DNA from 4 places in the Actinomadura sp. 21ATH genome. Region 3 is predicted to be linked to each of the others. Evidence: riboswitches for the same ligand, from Rfam matches in the RefSeq annotation. Region 3 holds a riboswitch; each other region holds the start of a gene.

Region 1 (4,680 bases), on a different contig from region 3:
CCAGGGCCTCCTCAAGGGTGAGCAGGCGGGGCGGGGTGAGGGTCTCGGTGCTCTCGGCCGTGGAGGAGCGGATGTTGGTCTTCTGCTTCTCCTTGCAGATGTTGACGTCCATGTCGTCGGAGCGCGAGTTCTCGCCGACGATCATGCCCTCGTACACCTGCGTGGTGGGGCCGACGAAGAAGGTCCCGCGCTCCTGGAGGTTGGTGATCGCGTACGCGGTGGCGGCGCCGGTGCGGTCGGCGACCAGGGACCCGGACGGGCGGGTGCGCAGCTCGCCGAACCAGGGCTCGTAGCCCTCGAAGACGTGGTGCGCCATCCCGGTGCCGCGGGTCTCGGTGAGGAACTCGGTGCGGAAGCCGATCAGGCCGCGGGCGGGGACCAGGAACTCCATCCGGATCCAGCCGGTGCCGTGGTTGGTCATGTGCTCCATGCGGCCCTTGCGGACGGCCATGAGCTGCGTGACCGCGCCGAGGTGCTCCTCGGGGAGGTCGACGGTGAGCCGCTCGACGGGCTCGTGCTTCTTGCCGTCGATCTCGCGGGCGACGACCTGCGGCTTGCCGACGGTGAGCTCGTAGCCCTCGCGGCGCATGTTCTCGACGAGGATGGCCAGCGCCAGCTCGCCGCGGCCCTGGACCTCCCAGGCGTCGGGACGCTCGGTGGGCAGCACCCGGATCGAGACGTTGCCGATCAGCTCGCGGTCCAGGCGGTCCTTGACCAGCCGGGCGGTGACCTTGGTGCCCTTCTCGCGGCCGGCGAGCGGGCTGGTGTTGGTGCCGATCGTCATCGAGATCGCCGGCTCGTCCACCGTGATCAGCGGCAGCGGGCGCGGGTCGTCGGGGTCGGCGAGGGTCTCGCCGATCATGATGTCGTCGATGCCGGCCAGCGCGATGATGTCGCCGGGCCCGGCCTCGTCGGCGGGCTTGCGGGTGAGCGCCTCGGTCATCATCAGCTCGCTGATCCGGACGCGCTCGACGCTGCCGTCGCGCTTGCACCAGGCGACGGACTGGCCCTTCTTGATGACTCCCGAGTGCACCCGGCAGAGCGCGATCCGGCCGAGGTAGCTGGAGGCGTCCAGGTTGGTGACGTGCGCCTGGAGCGGGGCGTCGGGGTCGTACGAGGGGGCCGGGATCGTCTGCTTGATGATGTCGAACAGCGGCTCGAGGTCCTCGCTGTCGGGCATCCCGCCGTTCTCGGGCTTGGCGAGGGACGCGCGGCCGGCCCGGCCGGAGGCGTAGACGATCGGGAAGTCGATCTGGTCCTCTTCGGCGTCGAGGTCCATGAACAGCTCGTACGTCTCGTCGACGACCTCGTCGATGCGGGCGTCCGGCCGGTCGGTCTTGTTGACCACGAGGATCACCGGCAGCTTCGCGGCCAGCGCCTTGCGCAGCACGAACCGGGTCTGCGGGAGCGGGCCCTCGCTGGCGTCCACCAGGAGCACGACGCCGTCGACCATGGACAGGCCGCGCTCGACCTCGCCGCCGAAGTCGGCGTGGCCGGGCGTGTCGATGATGTTGATCGTCATCCCGGCGTGCCGGACGGCGGTGTTCTTGGCCAGGATCGTGATGCCCTTCTCACGCTCCAGGTCGCCGGAGTCCATGACGCGGTCGTCCACGTCCTGGTTGTCGCGGAACGCCCCGGACTGCCAGAGCATGGCGTCGACCAGCGTCGTCTTCCCGTGGTCGACGTGGGCGACGATCGCGACGTTCCGGAGGTCGTCACGCGTGGAGATGGGCATGCGGTCTCGCCTTGGGTGAGAGTGTGGGGTTCCGCCGCAGACTGCGACTCTTTCGATTCTACTGGCCGTACAACGTCGACGGCCCGCTCCCGTCTTCCCGAGCGCCGCACATCTTGCTATTTGGCCAACTTTGCCCGGACTTTGTACTCTCCCGTAATCCGGTCGTTCCGAGTCCCGCCCCCCGGGACGACGGCCGGACACCGCCGAATCCCCCTCGGGGGAACCGGGGACCCAGGCCCCCTGGGGTGAATCGGCGCGCACTCCCGCGCGCCGTAGGGCGACTCCTGGCCCGAACCCGTCAGCTAACCCGGTAGGCGGCCAAGGAGAGGAGTTCACCGGTTTGTCACCGGCTCGCGAACGGCGCGGCTTCGCCGTGCCCTCCCTCACCGCTGCCTCGATCGTCGCGTTCGGCGCGCTGACCCCGATCGCCGCGGAGGCCGCCGTGCACCCGGCGGCCGCGCCCACGCTCGCGCCCCCGGCCGTACGGGCCGCTGCCACCCCCGCCGCGCAGCCCAAGCCGTCCGAGAGCGAGCTGCGCAAGCGCCTGGACGCGCTGAACACCGAGGCCGAGAGGCTGACCGAGGCGTACAACAAGACCCGCGTCGACCTGAAGGCCGCGCAGCGGGCCGAGCGGACCGCCGCCCAGACCGCCGCGCGCCTCCAGCAGCAGGCCGCGCCCGCCCGCGAGGAGCTGGGCCGGCTCGCCGCCGCCAACTACATGGCGGGCGGCTCGGACATGTTCTACGGCGCCGGCACCGACACCTCCGGGCTGTCGGCCTCCGCGTACCTGGCGCAGAGCCGCGCCGCCGCCGTGAACCGCCTCCAGGCGCAGATCGACCAGGCCACCCGGGCGCAGAACGCCGCCAGGGCCGAGACCGCCAAGGTCCAGCAGGCCGCGACCAAGGCCGCGCAGGCCCGCGAGACGGCCCGTTCCAAGGTCGCCGAGGTCGTCAGGCAGCTGGACAAGCTGACCACCACCCGGGTCAGGGACCCCAAGACCGGGCTCAAGGCCACCGTGAAGGGCTCCGACCTGCCCGCCAAGATGGCCCGCAAGGCGCTCACCAAGATCGGCAGCCCGTACGTGTGGGCCGCCGCGGGACCGAACAGCTTCGACTGCTCCGGCCTGGTGGTCTGGGCGTACGGGAAGGTCGGCAAGCCCGGCCTCCCCCACTACACCGGCGCCCTGTACGGCGAGGGCCGGAAGGTGAGCAGGGGCGAGCTGCGGTCCGGCGACCTGGTCTACTTCGGCTCCAGCCTGCACCACATGGGGATCTACCTCAGCGACGGCAAGTACCTGCACGCCCCGCAGACCGGCGATGTGGTGAAGATCTCGAAGATGTCGGACCGCTCCGACTACGCGGGCGCCAACCGGATCTCCTGAGACCGGCCGGCGGGCCGGCGCGGGCCCGCCGGTCCACCCGCGCCCCGCCGGCAGCCGGCCGCCCGTACGCGGCCTCAGCCGCTCAGGTGCGGCCGTACGGCCTCGACGATGGGCAGGTCCGCGGGGAGCCACGCCACGTCGTACAGCTCCGCCGGGCCCAGCCACCGCAGCGCGAGGTGCTCCAGCGCGCGCGCCTCGCCCTCGACGATCGCGGCGGTCCACACCCGCAGCACGCCGCCCAGGACCAGCGGCCAGTCGCCGCCGATCCGCTCGGCCAGGGCGATCTTGACGCCCAGCTCCTCGTGGCACTCGCGGACGAGGGCGTCCTCGTCCGTCTCGCCGGGATCGACCTTGCCGCCGGGAAACTCCCAGCCGCCGGCCAGCGCCGGCGGCTCGGCCCGCTGCGCGGCCAGCAGCCGTCCCCCGGAAATGATCGCCGCGCCCACCACTACGTTGATCGTGACCAGCCCCTCTCTGCCCGGCATCATGCCGGACGGGCGGGCCGGGCGTCTCAGGAGGCCGCGCTGCGCGCCGATCCGGCGGCCGGGCCGGGCGCGGAACCGGGCGCAGAGCCGGCCGCCCGCGCCGCCGCCACCACGGCCGTCGCGTCCTCGACGATCCGCTCCAGATGGCCGCCGTGCGCGCCGCGCCAGTAGACCTGGCCGCAGTCGGTGCAGCGCCCGTACACGTCGTAGCTGCGGCGGGTGCCGTCGGCCAGCTGCCGCTCGACCTCCTCCTTGTCCACCGCGGCCAGCACGCCGTTGCAGGCGGTGCAGCGGGTCCACGGCGACAGCTCGGGCGCGAAGCGCTCCAGCAGGTCGCGCAGCTGGTCGTCGGGGCGCGAGCCGCGCGCGTACGCGCCGAACCACAGCGCCCGGCGCCGCAGCAGCCCGCGGTCCTGCGTCAGCAGCACCCGGCGCTCCGCGTTCGCCTGGACGACCAGCGCGGGGTCGTCCATGTCGTTGTGGTACGCCGTGTCCAGGCCGAGCAGCCGCATCCGGCGCGCCAGCGTGCCCAGGTGGACGTCCAGCAGGAACCGCGGCGCGGTCTGGCCGGGCTCCAGCGGTACGTGCTGCGGCCGGGACACGGCCTCGACCCGTACCTCCTCGCCCGCGGCCGGCAGGTGCCCGGGCTCGACCGGGACACCGTCCACCAGCAGCCGCCCGGCCTCCGGCAGCGGCACGCCCAGGGACTCCACGATGTGCCCCAGCGTCGAGGTACCGTCGTGCGCCACCTCCTGCCGCGCCCGGCGGCGCGCCGAGGGCAGGAACATCAGCAGTTCGTCGTCGATCGAGATCGTCGTCGCGGGCTCCACGCGGCCAGCATGCCACGCGGCGCCGCGTTGTCGACCGAATTGATCCGGGCCGTGGGCGCCGAAGCGCGGGTAACGCGGACGGCAACTTCCCCTGAAACCGCCGCGCCCGCCTTGACCGGTTCCGGGGTCGCGCCCGCACACTCGGTCACATGAGGTTCCCCCGCCATCTGCTGCCGCTCCTGCTCCCGTTCGTCGCCGCCGCCTTCCTCGTCCCCGCCGGCCCGCCCGGCACCGGCGACCGGCCGCTCG
Region 2 (4,680 bases), on a different contig from region 3:
GCCCCACGCGTTGCGGTGGGTGACCTCGTGCGCGGGGCGGCGGGCGGCCACGCCCCACCGGCCGGTGGGGTAGCCGAAGGAGACGCAACAGGCCATGGTCCAGTGCTCGTCCTTGGGGACGCCGAGGATGTCGTACGTCTCGTCCGGGTGGAAGAAGCCCAGGACGGAGGTGAGGGAGCTGCCGACGCCCTCGGCCCGCGCGGCCAGCTGCGCGCTCCAGACGGCGGGGAAGATCGAGCCGCCGTTCGGGTCGAACCGGGTGAAGGCGAAGAGGAACAGCGGTACTTCCTCGAAGTGGTCGGCGAGCCACTGCGCCGACCGCTGGACGCGCAGCATCTGGGCGCTGCCCGGGTCGTCGGGGTCGGCGTTGGCGGCGTCCAGCCGGTCCTTGTAGACGGTCTTCCAGAGCTGGTCGATGGAGTCGCGGTAGAGCGGCCCGATCCGGCCCTTCACCTCGGGGTCGTCCACCAGCAGGAACCGCCAGTCCTGGGCGTTCCCGCCGCTGGGCGCCCGCACGGCGGCGTCCATGATGCGGCGCTGGACCTCCAGCGGCACCGGGTCGGGGCGGACCCGGCGCATCGCGCGGGTGGTGTAGAGGGCCTCGTGCAGGTCCATCGGCGGCTCCGATCGGAGACTGGTGTCTAGACTAACGTCACGAACCAAGCAAGCGATAGGGCGAAGAATGATCTACCCGATGCATCCTCGCCCGCGGGCGGCGGGCCGGACAAGACCCCGCGCGCCCGCACGCCCGAGCCCGGCGCGCGAGGGGAACGGATGTGCGAGAAGATGGCGTCCGTCACCCGATCGGTCACCCCCGAAGGAGGCGCGTTGAGCGGCGATGCGCGGTTCACCGTGACCCGGACGCTGAGCAAGGAGCAGCAGGCCCGCCGGGAACGGCTGGTCGAGGCCGCCCGGCTGCTGGCGCTGGAGGGCGGCTACCCGGCCGTGACCATGCACGACGTGGCCGACCGCGCGGGTGTGGCGAGGGCCACGGTCTACCGCTACTTCGCCACCAAGGACCACCTGATCACCGAGGTGGCGGGCGCCTGGGTGCACCAGGTCACCGACGACGTCGAGGCCCTCGCGGTCGGCGACACCCCGATCGAGCGGCTCACCGCGCTGCTGGAGCGGATCATCCGGGTCGGGGCCGAGGAGATCCCGCTCACGTCGGCGATCGTCCAGGCCGTGACGTCCGAGGACTCGTCGGTCGAGGACGACCGGCTGGTGCTGTTCATGACCCTCCGCGACCGGCTGGCCGCCGCGATCGGCGACCCGGTGCCGGAGCGGGACCAGGTCGAGATCGTGATCGGCCATGTGCTGCTGGCCGCCCTGGTCAGCCTGACCTCGCTGCGGACCCCGGTGGACGAGGTCGTCGCCATGGTGACCACCGCCGGGCGGCTCGTCCTGGCCGGCGCCATCGCGGGCTCGGGCCCGGCCGCCGCGGGCGCGAGCGCCGGCGCCGAGCCCGCCGCCGCGACCTGACGCGCCGCTTTCCCGGGCGCGCGGGTGTGAGGCGGGTCTCAGAGCGTTCGTGACCCGGCCTTGGTGTGGCCTTTGTCGCTGGACCGGCGCCGAAGGCGCAGGTGAGGCGGGTGAAGCGGGCCTGGTGCCGCCGATTGGGCCGCTCGCCGACGCTACTTCCGGGCCGCCGGGCGGCGCACCGGGAGCGGGGCCCCTTCGGCCCGTACGGGGACCCGTTCGGCGAGGGTGCGGGCCAGCCGCAGGCCCCCGGCCACGCAGAGCGCGAGGGCCAGTACGGCCAGCCCCGCGAGGCCCAGCAGAGTGATCGCCAACAACCCCAGATCCGGCAGCATCGCCGCGTTCCCTCCCGGTGCGTACGGGTCGATCCGACACGAGAGTCCGAATCGTTCCCCGATGTCGGGAAGAGATGCGGGGGTCATGTGGTTTTGAACCTGTGTCCGCGTGCTTTGCACCGGATTTGCCACGAGCTAGAAGTTTGATACCTTCTGACCACCTCTGGGCGATGCACCCCATGCGTCGCCATTGGTAGGCGGGCCGAGCCGACCGGGCCGGATCCCGCCGACCGCGGTCGCGTGTGCGGACCATAGAACCCGCGCGAACCGTCCATCCATCTGATCGCAGTGCCGGTGGCCCCTGACGGCCGCCGGACCGCCGAGTCCGTTCCGCGCCGAAGACGGCGCCTGGAGCCGGGGACCCAACCATCTGGGGTGAATCGGTGCGCCTCCGCGCGCACCGTAGGGCGACTTCCACGTCCGAATCCGACAGCTAACCCGGTAGGCGGCCATGGAAGAAATCAGGAGACCCCTGCTGTGTCGTTCCGTATCTCTCCCGCTCTGCTCGCCGACCTTCGTGACCGCGCGAGCGAGCTGACCACCCAGACCCTCGCCCTGCGCGGCCGGGCCGCGGCCGGTGTGGCCGGCGGCGCCGCCCTGGGCGTGCTCGCCCTCGGCTCGGCCGTCGGCGCGGCCGCCTCCACCGGCGCCGCGGGCACCGAGGTCCAGACCGTCGCCGGCGTCGCCGGCGTCGGCAAGGGCGGCCACACCGCCGTCCAGCCCGAGCAGGTGAGCAGCCAGGCTCGGAAGGCCACCGGGACCGTCGCCGGCAAGGCCGCCGACGCCCAGAAGAAGGCCGGCTCGGCCAAGAAGGCCACCGCCAACGCCGGGTCCGCCACCGCCCGGGACGTGATCGCCCTCGCCAAGAAGCAGGTCGGGATCACCGAGGGCAAGGGCGGCCAGACCAAGTTCCACGACTGGTACGTGGGCACCGACAACGCCAAGCTGACCGCCGCGCGCGACGGCGGCAACGTCTCCAGCTACAACGGCGCCTCCTGGTGCAACATGTTCGTGTCCTGGGTCGGCGCGCAGACCGGCGTCAAGAACATGGGCTGGGACGCCTACACCGTCGAGCACGCCAAGTGGTTCAAGAAGACCGGCCGCTGGGGCCAGGAGGCCAAGCCCGGCTCCGTGGTGTTCTTCTCCTGGAACGGCGGCGGCATCAACTCGATCGAGCACGTCGGCCTGGTCGTCAAGGACAACGGCGACGGCACCGTCGACACCGTCGAGGGCAACACCGGCAACGCCGTGAAGGAGAAGACGCGGCAGAAGTCGCAGATCGTCGGCTACGGCTACCCCGACTACCGGAAGAGCTGAGCCTCTCCGGCAACCGAGCCGCTCCGGAAACGCTGAGCCACTCCGGAAAACCCCTGGTCCGAGGGCGTCCGCACCTGGTGCGGGCGCCCTCGGCGCGTTCACCGGCCGCCCGAGCTTTCCGGGACAGAACGCGAGAATCCGTGAATATTGACGTCCGCTTGATCCCGAGTCGACCCGGTGATGGACCTGGCTGGAAATCACTGTCCCGGAGCGTGCGAAAGGGGATGGGATGCGGGTCCGGCCGGACGTCAGTGTCGTCGTGATCGCCTACAACGACGCCGGACGGCTGCCGCGCGCCGTCCGCTCGGCCCTCGGCCAGACGCTCGGCGGCGTCGAGGTGGTGATCGTCGACGACGCCAGCACCGACGGGACGGGCGAGGCCGCCGACCGGTTCGCGGCGGCGCACCCGGGCCGGGTCCGGGCCGTCCACCTGCCGGAGAACTCCGGCGGCTGCGGCCGCCCCCGCAACACCGGCGTGGAGCTGGCCCGCGGGGACCGGGTGATGTTCCTCGACAGCGACGACGTCCTGGACCGGCACGCCTGCCTCACCATGGTCGCCGCCGCCGAGGAGACCGGCGCCGACCTGGTCTCGGGCCTGTGCGTCCGCTCCCACCTGGGCCCGAAGGCCCGCGAGACGCCCTGGTACCCGCGGCTCTACCGGCGCCGGGCCGTCCACGACTCCGTCCTGGACCATCCCGACCTGCTCTACGACACGCTCTCGACCAACAAGTGCTACCGGCGGGACTTCCTGCTGGACCGCGGGCTCCGCTTCGTCGAGGACCTGCACTACGAGGACCTGCTGTTCTCGGCCGAGGCGTACCTGGCCGCGGACCGGATCGCGGTCGTCCCGCACCGCGTCTACACCTGGTACGTGGAGGCGCGCGCCGACCGGCCGTCGATCTCCAACCGCCGCCGGGAGCTGCGCAACCTCGCCGACCGGCTGGAGGTCCACCGCCGCATCGACCGGGTGTTCCGGGCGCACGGGGCGGCGGACCTCAAGGCGGCCAAGGACGCCAAGTTCGTCAACCACGACCTGCTCCTCTACCTCTACGACCTGCGATCCCGCGACGAGGACTACCGGCGGCGGTTCCTGGAGCTGGCCCGGCCGTACGTCGCCGACCTGGACCCGGGGGCACTGGCGGCCTCCAACCGGCTGCCCGCCATCGCCGCGTACATGGTCGGCCGCGGCGATCTTGAGGGCGCGATCGCCGCCGCCGAGTTCGCCCGCAAGAAGATCCCGGAGCTGCGCGCCGAGCTGGTGGAGCGGGAGGGCCGCGTCTACTGGGGGGAGCGGCACCTGCGGGACGGCCAGGGCCGGGAGATCCTCGACGTCACCGCGCTCGGCATCCACGCCCGCCCGCTGACCGAGCTGCGGCCCGCGACCACCGCGGTCGCGCTGCGCCGCGCCGGCCGCCGCGCGCGGCTGTCCGGCCTGGTCGCCAACCCGCTCGGCCGGATCCCCGCCGGCGCCCGGCTGCGCGGCGAGGTGGAGCTGCGGGACCGGCGGCATCCCCGCCGGACCGTGCGGTTCCCGGCGGAGTTCGCGCAT
Region 3 (4,680 bases):
GGCCCAGCGCGAACGAGCCCGCCCACATGATCGAGAAGTAGGCCAGCAGCGGCAGCGCGATGCGGGCGACGTCGCCGGGCCGCGAGGTGATCTCGTCGCCCTGGAGCGCGAACAGCAGCACGATGGTGAACAGCAGCCCATACAGCGCGACCGGCCCGATCCGGGGCAGGAAGCGGTTCTCGTACCAGTCGCGGCCGCGGGCCCGCTCGCCGGTGCGGCGGGTCAGATAGCCGGCCAGCAGCGGGACGCCGAGGAACACCAGCACATTGATGACGATCTTGCCGATGGAGAAGCCGGCGTCGTCGGTGGCCAGCCCGAGCCAGCCCGGCAGGACCTGGAGATAGAACCAGCCCAGAAGGCCGAACGCGAGCACCTGGAAGACGGAGTTGAGGGCGACCAGGACGGCGGCGGCCTCGCGGTCGCCGCAGGCCAGGTCGTTCCAGATGACGACCATGGCGATGCAGCGGGCGAGTCCGACGATGATCAGGCCGGTGCGGTATTCGGGCAGGTCCGGCAGCAGCAGCCAGGCCAGCGCGAACATGACCGCGGGACCGATCACCCAGTTGAGCGCCAGCGAGGAGAGCAGCAGCCGGCGGTCGCCGGTCACGGTGTGCAGGCGGTCGTAGCGGACCTTGGCCAGCACCGGGTACATCATGACCAGCAGGCCGAGCGCGATCGGCACCGAGATCCCGCCCGCCTCGATCCCGCTCAGCGCCTCGTCCAGGCCAGGGACCGCCCGGCCCAGCAGCAGTCCCAGCGCCATCGCCGCGATGATCCACACCGGCAGGAAGCGGTCGAGCGTGGACAGCCTGCCGACCGGCCCGTGCTCGGGGCCGTCCGGCCGGGACGCGGCGCCGCCATCGGCATCGGCTTCGGGCACGGAACGGGACGCGGTCACGGGCAGGGCCTCTTCCGGGAGTCGTCGAGCGTGGTGCGGGCGGCGCGCGCCAGACCGTGCAGCCGCTCGGCGAGCGCCTCCAGCGGTTCGGCGCGCAGCCGGTAGTAGGTGAAGCGGCCGCACGGCTCGGTCTCCACCAGCCCGGCCTCGCGCAGCACGCGCAGATGGTTGCTGATGTTGGTCTGCTTGGCGCCGGTCTCCTCGACCAGGTGGCAGGTGCACAGCGCCTCTCCGGCCAGCAGGGACACGATGCGCGCCCGGAGCGGATCCGCCAGCAGGCGCATCACATCAGGGTCGACTGATGTCATCATGCGCTGATACGTTACCAGGGTGGTTCGCACGGGTCGGAGCGCGCCCGCGGCTCCTCGACGCAGCCAGGGAGATGTCATGTCCGCCAAGCCGAGCGTCCTGTTCGTCTGCGTGCACAACGCGGGCCGTTCCCAGATGGCCGCCGCGTACCTCGCCCATCTGGCGGGCGGCGCCGTCGAGGTCCGCTCGGCGGGCTCGGCGCCCGCGGACTCCGTCAACCCCGCCGTCGTCGAGGCCATGCGCGAAGAGGGCATCGACATCACCGCCCAGAGGCCCAAGATCCTCACGGCCGACGCCGTCCAGGCCAGCGACGTCTGCGTCACCATGGGCTGCGGCGACGTCTGCCCGGTCTTCCCCGGCAAGCGCTACCTGGACTGGCGGCTCGACGATCCCGCCGGCCAGGGCGTCGAGGCGGTCCGCCCGATCCGCGACGAGATCCGCCGCCGCGTCGAGAGGCTCATCGCCGAGCTGCCGATCGCCAGGTGACCGCGGCCCGGCGGTGTGGCGGGCCGTGCCATGCCGGGCGGGCCGTAGTGTACCCCTCTGAGCTGGGGCGATGATGATTTTGGGGGCGTTTGCCTTCTTTTGGTGGTTGCACTAGCTTGTCGTCCACCAATGCGCCCCCCAGGCGCTTTGTCCCCCCTGCCGCGCCCGGTCTCTCCGAGACCTAGTAGTCAGGCCCTTCCCATGCGCACGCCGCGGCGTGCGGGGCCGAGTGCGCCGGCAGCCGCTCTCAGAGCACGCGGTCCTCGCATGGCCGCATGACCCATACAGCGCCGCTCTTTCGCGCACGGGACACCGGGTCCCGTGGACGGGCGCCCCGCGCCCAAGGATCGCAGCGGCAACGCCGAGTCCGCCGTCATGGCGGAGCCGGGGATCCACCGTGCGCGCGACCTCGACGGTCCGCGCAGGGGTGAATCGGCCCGTTCCAGAGCCGTAGGGCGACTTCCACGTCCGAACCCGTCAGCTAACCCGGTAGGCGTCCTGGAAGCCAAGGAGTCTCCCCTTGCAAGGCAAGCACAGCAAGAAGCGCGGCCCCCTGGGCCTGTCCCGCGGCACCGCCGGCGTGCTGGCCGGCCTCGCCGTGGCCGGCGTGGCGGCGACGACCGTGCAGGCGTCGGCCGGATCGTCCGACCCCGGCGGTGGCGAGAGGGCCGCCGCGGTCGCGACCCTCTCCGCGAAGAAGCAGCCCGCCGGGAAGGAGGCCGGGAAGGAGGCCGGGAAGAAGGCGGGCGAGGCCCGCGACGAACGTTCCGAGGTGATCGCCCGCGCCAGGACCTGGCGCCCGCACACCGACCGGAGGATCCCGTACAGCCAGAGCGACTACCACGACGGCTACCGGACCGACTGCTCCGGCTACGTCGCGATGGCGCTCGACCTGCCCAAGCCGGGCCCGAACACGGTGGGCCTCACCTCGTCGAGGTACACCGAGCGCATCAAGATGTCCGAGCTGAAGAAGGGCGACCTCGTCATGGACGCCGAGGGCACCAACACGACCCGGCACGTCGTCATCTTCGAGAAGTGGGCCGACGAGGACCGCACCTCCTACTGGGCCTACGAGCAGCGCGGCCGGTACGGCACCGACCACCGGACGCGCGACTACGGCCTGGACTCCGGCAGCGAGTACAAGGCGTACCGCCCGAAGAAGCTGTGAGCGGACGACGGTGAGCGGACGCCCCGCCGGAACACCCGGCGGGGCGTCCGCCCCCGCGCGCGAACCTCGGGGCGGCCCGTCACCGCGTTCTGGCGGTCTCCGTCCGGCCTCCGTACCGGTCGGTGATGCCGTCCAGGCCGGTGGTGAACCCCTGCCCCAGGGCCCGGAACCGCCAGCTCCGGTCGCGGTGGTAGATCTCGGCGAAGAGCATCGCGGTCTCGGTGGAGGCGTCCTGGTCGAGTTCGTACCGGGCCAGCTCGTCGTGGGCGGTCAGGCGGACGTGGGCGCCGAGCACGTCGCCGAACGTTCCGGGACGGCCGTCGGCGCCGACGACGGTGGCGGCCAGGTACACCCGTGCCGCGGTGTCGAGCGCCGCGAGATCGACGCCGATGCGCGCGGCGCCGGTGCTCTCGGGCTCGTCGCCGTTCCGCAGGTAGCGGATCCCGCCGTCCGGGAGTGCCGGTGCGCCGGCGTGGACCAGGAGTCCGGCGGCGGTGGCCGTCTCCTGAGTGCCCACCACGAGGGCGCAGGGATCGATCCGCCAGTGCGCGAACGCGGGTTCGCGGCGGCGTCCGAAGGCGACCAGTAAGGGCACCGGGGCGGCGGCCGCGTCCGGTATCGGAACGCTGCCGCCCTTGGACAGGTGATGGGTCATCGGGCTCCTCGGCCGGGGACGGACCGTCTCTCGATCGCTGCCCGGCGTCCCGGGCAAGTCCTACAGTCCCCGCCTTCTCGCGCACGGCAAGTCGCGGGACGCGGGGACCGTGCGCCGACCGCGGCGCCGCCCGCCCGGGCGCCACCGGCCGTATCGACGGCGGGACCCAAGATCGGTATATTTCGCGTCTTCGCGGTAAACGATCAAGGGGGCAGGGTGTCGTACAAGCGGCCGAGTCGGCGAGAATTCGGCAGGCTGGCGGGGCTGGCGGCGGTGGGAACGGCGACGCCGGCGCTGCTGTCAGGATGCGCTTCCGCCGCCGGCACGGCGGTCAGGACGGGTGCCGCCGCCCGTACCTGGAAGGTCACCGGGACGGCGGGCAGCGGCCTGAGCGGCTTCGACGCGGCCGTCAAGAAGCTCATGCAGGACCGCAACATCCCCGGCGGGTCCCTGGCCGTGACCTACAAGGGCAGGCTCGTGCTGGCGCGCGGCTACAGCTGGAGCGACGACGCCGCGCTCAGCGTCCAGCCGACCTCGCTGTTCCGGCTGGCCAGCCTCAGCAAGGCCATCACCGCGACGGCCGTGACACGACTCGTCCAGGACGGCAGGCTCAGCCTGTCCGCCCCGGTCACCGAGCTGCTCGACCTGGCGCCGCCGGCCGGCAAGACCGCCGACCCGCGGCTGTCGCAGGTCACCGTGCGCCGCCTCCTGCAGCACCTGGGCGGCTGGGACCGCGACGTCTCCGGCGACTTCACCCACCGCGACCGGGACGTCGCCGCCGCCCTGGGCGCCTCGCTGCCGATCAGCCGGGCGGACATGATGCGCTACGGGACGGGCCTGCGACTAGACCACGACCCCGGCAGCACCTACGCCTACAGCAACTACGGCTACCTGCTGCTCGGCGAGATCGTCGCCAAGGTGTCGGGCACCACCTACGCCGACTACGTGCAGCGCAACGTCTTCGCCCCCGTCGGGATCAGGCGCGCGCGGCCCGGCCGGTCGCTGCGCGCCGACGCCGCCGCGGGGGAGGTGCCGTACTTCTCCCAGTACACGGGCAAGTCGGTCTTCGACGCCGCCGGGACCACCGTTCCCGGCCCGTACGGGACGTTCAACCTGGAGAACCGCACCGCGATGGGCGGCTGGCTGGCCTCGGCCGTCGACTAC
Region 4 (4,680 bases), on a different contig from region 3:
CGGTAGACCTGGATCGTCACGCCGTTCGCGGTCGCTCGCGACTCGACCGGTTCGAGCGCCATGTCCGGGCCGGTGGCGGGGAACAGCCGCGTTCCCTGGCCGATGACCACGGGATAGGTGAGCAGGATGATCTCGTCGACCAGCCGGGCGCCGAACAGCGAGCGGACCAGGCTGCCGCTGCCGTGCACCTGCAGCTCACCCCCGGGCTCGGCCTTCAGCTTCCGGACCGCGTCGGCGACGTCACCGGAGATGACGGTCGTGTCCGCCCACCGCGGCTCGGTGATGGTGTTCGACGCCACGTACTTGGGCCGCCCGTTCAGCGCCGTCGAGATCGGGTTGTCGCCCTCGTTCGACCCCCACGTGCCGGTCCCCCAGGAGGCGGCGAAGATGTCGTACGTCCGCCGCCCGAACAGGAACGCGCCGGCGCGCTGGAACACCTGGCCGAGGTACGCCTCACCTTCGTGGTCGAACAGCGGCAGCGCCCAGCCGCCGCGCTCGAACCCGTCCCCGCGGTCCTCCTCGGCCCCTCCGAGCCCCTGCATCACACCATCGACGGAGACGTGCGTGACGGTCGTCAGTCTCATGTCGCAGATCCCTTCCCGCTGAGTTCGTCGCTCTCACCTCCGCTACGAACGAGGAACCCCCGATCCGACACCCCCGCCAGGATTTTCCGCGAGACTTTTCTCGATCGTGCCGGACACGCGAGAGAACGGAACACGAGGGAGACCAAGGTGGACGCGGACCTGAGGCCATGGGTCGTCTCAACCGACCCGGAGATCATCGATCGCTTGTTGCAACGATGGAGGCGGCTCGGCCCCCGAGAGAGCTTGGAGGATTACGCTCACGAGCTCGGCTGCCGTCCGAACGCGGAACTGGGGCAGGTCAACTCGATCTTCGTTCTGACGACCCCCGAAGGGGAGCGGTACCCCGTCTGGGAACCTGGCCCGAACCGGCGTCCGAAGCAGTCCCCGGTCGACTGATCGGCGGCGCCTACGAACGCGGGGCTTCCGCCTCAGGGACGTTCGTGCGCTGAGATGTTGGGTGGAAAGAGATCGGGGGCGTGTGCGCCCCCGATTCGGCCTCTCAGGAGATTTCGTGGTCCGCGGCTAGAAGACCGAAATGTGGACGTGGTCGTAGTGGTTGGCCGTGATGCCGCCGCGGTTCTCCATCATGCGCCAGCCGGGGCTGCGCATGTCGTAGATGCGCTGGCGCCAGATGACGTACTTGATGCCGAGCCGGTTGGCGTTGGCGACCGCGTAGTTGGCGGTGCGGTCGCCCTGGGAGCGGCCGCTGGCGGACGGTGAGGAGCCGCCGGTGCTCACCATGAAGTCGCAGGCGTGGCCGGTGCCGTGGTCCTGCGGGTCGCCGGTGCTGCGGACGCAGCCGATGGTCGGGAACGGGCCGAACTCGATGTCCAGGGTGTTCTTGACCTTGAGCATCCGGGGCGTGACGCCGCCCATGCCCACGCTCGGGGACTCGGGCTTGTACTTCTTGACCAGTGCCTGGATCTTGGTCTTCTGGCCGAGGAGGTCCCTGATCTCCTTCTGCAGGCCCTTGATCTTGGCCTCGTACTCCTTGCGGGCCTTCTCCTGCTCGTTCACCAGTTTCTGGATCTGCTGGACCTTGTTGGACTGGTTCAGCGCGACGTGGCTCGCCAGGCTCATGTTGCTGAGCGCGTTGGACGGGTCGTCGGCGGCCAGCACGGTGACGCTGGGGTCGGCGCCGCCGCTCATGTACTGGTTGGCCGCGAGCTGGGCCACCAGGCCGCGGGCGACCTGGAGGTCGGCCTGGAGGTCCCTGGCCTTCTCCTGGGCCTTCTTGACGCCGTACTGGGCGTCCTTCAGCTTGGCCAGGTCGCCGCCGTACGCCTTCTCCAGTTGCGCGATCTGCCTGTTGTACTTGCTGATGCGTCCGGAGTCGCCGGGGTCGGCATGGGCCGCGGGCACGGTGCCCGCGGTCAGCGGCAGGGCACCGGCGAGCGCCGCGAGTGCCAAGGCGGGGCGCCGCAGCCGAGCGTGCCACCGGCGGGTGGAGTTGGGGGTCTCCACGTCCTCTCCTCTCCTCGATCGCCTACCGGGTTAGCTGACGGGTTCGGGCCGGGAGCAGCCCTATCACCGTCCGCTGGGGGCGGGCGGTGAATTCACCCCGGCCGGCGGCCGGGCGCGAAGCCCGGACCCGCCGGCGTATGGGTCCCCGGTTCCCGGGCGGGGGGACGCGCCGGGATTAGGCCGGTCCGGCCGGCCCGCCCCGGGGGTCAGGGCGAGTCACCGACCGAACAATAACGAACTGTTCGGAACCATCCGGATCCTCGCCAAGATTAAACGGTGCGAACAGTGGAATGGTTCATCCGCCCACCGGGCCCGGCCCCCCGCTGGGAGCCGGGCCATCTTACGTGACGCGACTCACAGACCCGACTTGTAGAGGAGCCGGTTGGGCGTTCCGCTCCCAAGTCGACCGATTTGTCCCTTTGTCGAGTTGTCGTTCAGCCATTTCTGCACCTGCGGGAAAGTGGCGGTCTTCTTCCCGGCCAGGTACAGGGCCGCGACCCCGGCGACGTGCGGCGCCGCCATCGACGTGCCGCTCACCGTGGCCTTGCCGCCGCCCGGCCAGGTCGAGGTGATCCCGTAGCCCGGCGCCAGGATGTCGAGGCACTTGCCGTAGTTCGACCAGGTGGCCCGGTTGTCGTGGACCGTCGTCGCGCCGACCGCCATGACCCAGCCCGCGCTGGCCGGGGACGTCTTGCAGGCGTCCTGGCCCTCGTTGCCGGCCGCGACCGTGGTGAAGACGCCGGACCGGGACAGCTTCTCCAACGCCGCGTTCATCGCCGCGGACTTGCCGCCGCCGATCGACAGGTTCGCGACGGCGGGCTTGGCCGCGTTCTTCTGCAGCCACTCGATGGCGGCGACGATCGTCGACACGTACCCGTAGCCGTCGGCGTCCAGCACGCGCAGGCCGCGCAGCCTGACGTTCTTGGCCACGCCGTACGTCGCGGAGCCGATCGTCCCGGCCACGTGCGTCCCGTGGCCGTTGCGGTCCCAGCCGTCGCCGTTGAACTCGGGGCCGACCCACACCATCGAGGCGCGGCCGCCGAACTGGGGGTGGGTGTGGGCGAGGCCGGAGTCGATGACGTACGCGTTGACGCCCGTACCGGTCGACTTGTACGTGTACGTCTTCGACAGCGTCTTCTTGCGCTGGTCGATCCGGTCCAGGCCCCACACCGGGTTCTTCTGCGTGGCCGACGCCCGGACGAGCTGGTCCTGCTCGATCGCGGCCACCGCGGGGTCGCGGCGCAGCCGGTCCAGCTGGGACGGGTCCAGCTTGGCGGCGAAGCCGTTCAGGACGCGGTCGTACCGCTGCACCTTCGCGGCCTTGACCCGGGCGGCCGGGCCGGCCGGGGACGAACCCGGCTTCACGGTGACGATGTACCGGCCGGGGGCCGGGGTGCCCTGCGCCGCGACCACCGGGACGGGCGGCGCCTGGGGGGTTGCGGCGAAGGCGGGCAGGGTGGCGGCGGTACCGGCCGAGGCGACCGCGCCGATGATGAGCACCCTTCGGGGGAAAGTCCGCAAGAGCTCTCCTTCTCTCACGCGGGGACCGCGCACGGCGCCCGCGGCCGGGGTCGAGGCGACCCCGGGCGGAGGTACTTTATTGGATCTCTGCTGGATATGGCCGTTAAATCCGGCATTTCGGCTACGCCGACCGGTTGAGGTCACTAAGGGACGCGTGTCCCGGCCGCGCCTCAGTCGCGGCTGAGCTTGCCCTGGTAGCCCACCTCGGCGCTGCCCGGCGCCGACCACGCGTACTGCAGCGACCCGTCCGGCTGCCGGCTCACCAGCACGTCACCGGCGGTGCAGGGCTTGGCGATGGTCAGCGACATGTGCAGCTGGCGGTTGGTCCCGCGGGCGAACGCGAGCGTTCCGGTGCAGCCGTTCCGCGGGTACACCGCGCGCCCCGCCTTCGTGCCCTTCTCGAACGTCACCTCGACCGGGAACGAGGCGCCCCGCCCGCTGTTGACCAGCGTGCCCTTCCACGTCCCGGCGAACGCCTCGGGAACGGCCGTGACCGGCGTGTCGTCGATCCCGTCGGCCTTCCCGGCGGGCGCGCCGTCGTCGTCCCCGCGCATCTGCGGCAGGAGCACCAGGCCGATGATCGCGACGCCGACCAGCACCCCGATGGTGAGCGACAGCGCCACCCCGAGCAGGTGGTTGCCGGGCCGCGGCAGCCGCGCCAGCAGCCCGGCGAAGCCGCTCTCGCCGCCCGCGGGGGGCAGCGAAAGGATCGCGGTGGAGGAGCGCTCGTCCTCCCTGTCCGGCTCGCCCCGCCCGCCCATCCCCGGGATCAGGTGCGGCGTCGGCTCGGTACGGTCCGCCGGGTCCGGCAGGGGAGCGGCGGCCAGCGGCGGCATCGCCTGGGTGGCCGGATCGTGGTCGAACGCGGTGTCCTCGACGCGCGGCGTGTCGACCCGGGTGAGGTCGGACGGCTCCTGCGGCGGCCACTCGTTCCGCGGTCCGAGGACCGCCGGGGAGGCGGGCGCCCCGAAGCTCGCGGGCGGCGACGCGGCCGGCACCGGCTCGGCCGCGGCCACGGACGGCGCGGCGGGGGCGGGCTCGGGCAGAGGCTCGGGCCGGGGCGGGAGCGGCGGCGCCGGGGCGGCCGCGGCGGGTGCGGCGGCCGCCGAGG

Evidence for each region. Region 3 has a riboswitch for cyclic di-AMP ahead of ACA361_RS07155 (hypothetical protein). Riboswitches for the same ligand answer to the same signal wherever they lie in the genome.
Region 1: linked by a shared signal. The riboswitch ahead of ACA361_RS02060 (NlpC/P60 family protein) and the one ahead of ACA361_RS07155 (hypothetical protein) in region 3 are both predicted to bind cyclic di-AMP.
Region 2: linked by a shared signal. The riboswitch ahead of ACA361_RS03780 (CHAP domain-containing protein) and the one ahead of ACA361_RS07155 (hypothetical protein) in region 3 are both predicted to bind cyclic di-AMP.
Region 4: linked by a shared signal. The riboswitch ahead of ACA361_RS29305 (coiled-coil domain-containing protein) and the one ahead of ACA361_RS07155 (hypothetical protein) in region 3 are both predicted to bind cyclic di-AMP.

The regions. Positions count from the first base shown of each region.
Region 1 covers NZ_JBGNUR010000001.1:421,751-426,430, forward strand. The annotation lists gene typA (translational GTPase TypA) at 1-1,735, opposite strand, end outside; cyclic di-AMP (ydaO/yuaA leader) riboswitch at 1,927-2,068, shown strand; gene ACA361_RS02060 (NlpC/P60 family protein) at 2,076-3,116, shown strand; gene ACA361_RS02065 ((deoxy)nucleoside triphosphate pyrophosphohydrolase) at 3,191-3,604, opposite strand; gene ACA361_RS02070 (Mut7-C RNAse domain-containing protein) at 3,628-4,431, opposite strand; gene ACA361_RS02075 (ribonuclease domain-containing protein) at 4,581-4,680, shown strand, end outside.
Region 2 covers NZ_JBGNUR010000001.1:767,301-771,980, reverse strand. The annotation lists gene ACA361_RS03795 (nitroreductase family protein) at 1-615, opposite strand, end outside; gene ACA361_RS03790 (TetR/AcrR family transcriptional regulator) at 829-1,482, shown strand; gene ACA361_RS03785 (hypothetical protein) at 1,635-1,814, opposite strand; cyclic di-AMP (ydaO/yuaA leader) riboswitch at 2,138-2,277, shown strand; gene ACA361_RS03780 (CHAP domain-containing protein) at 2,292-3,131, shown strand; gene ACA361_RS03775 (CDP-glycerol glycerophosphotransferase family protein) at 3,361-4,680, shown strand, end outside.
Region 3 covers NZ_JBGNUR010000002.1:106,176-110,855, reverse strand. The annotation lists gene arsB (ACR3 family arsenite efflux transporter) at 1-763, opposite strand, end outside; gene ACA361_RS07165 (ArsR/SmtB family transcription factor) at 895-1,182, opposite strand; gene ACA361_RS07160 (arsenate reductase ArsC) at 1,286-1,693, shown strand; cyclic di-AMP (ydaO/yuaA leader) riboswitch at 2,043-2,204, shown strand; gene ACA361_RS07155 (hypothetical protein) at 2,214-2,861, shown strand; gene ACA361_RS07150 (TerD family protein) at 2,941-3,516, opposite strand; gene ACA361_RS07145 (serine hydrolase domain-containing protein) at 3,733-4,680, shown strand, end outside.
Region 4 covers NZ_JBGNUR010000012.1:134,374-139,053, forward strand. The annotation lists gene ACA361_RS29300 (dihydrofolate reductase family protein) at 1-584, opposite strand, end outside; gene ACA361_RS29305 (coiled-coil domain-containing protein) at 1,107-2,048, opposite strand; cyclic di-AMP (ydaO/yuaA leader) riboswitch at 2,052-2,230, opposite strand; gene ACA361_RS29310 (S8 family peptidase) at 2,403-3,569, opposite strand; gene ACA361_RS29315 (serine/threonine protein kinase) at 3,740-4,680, opposite strand, start outside.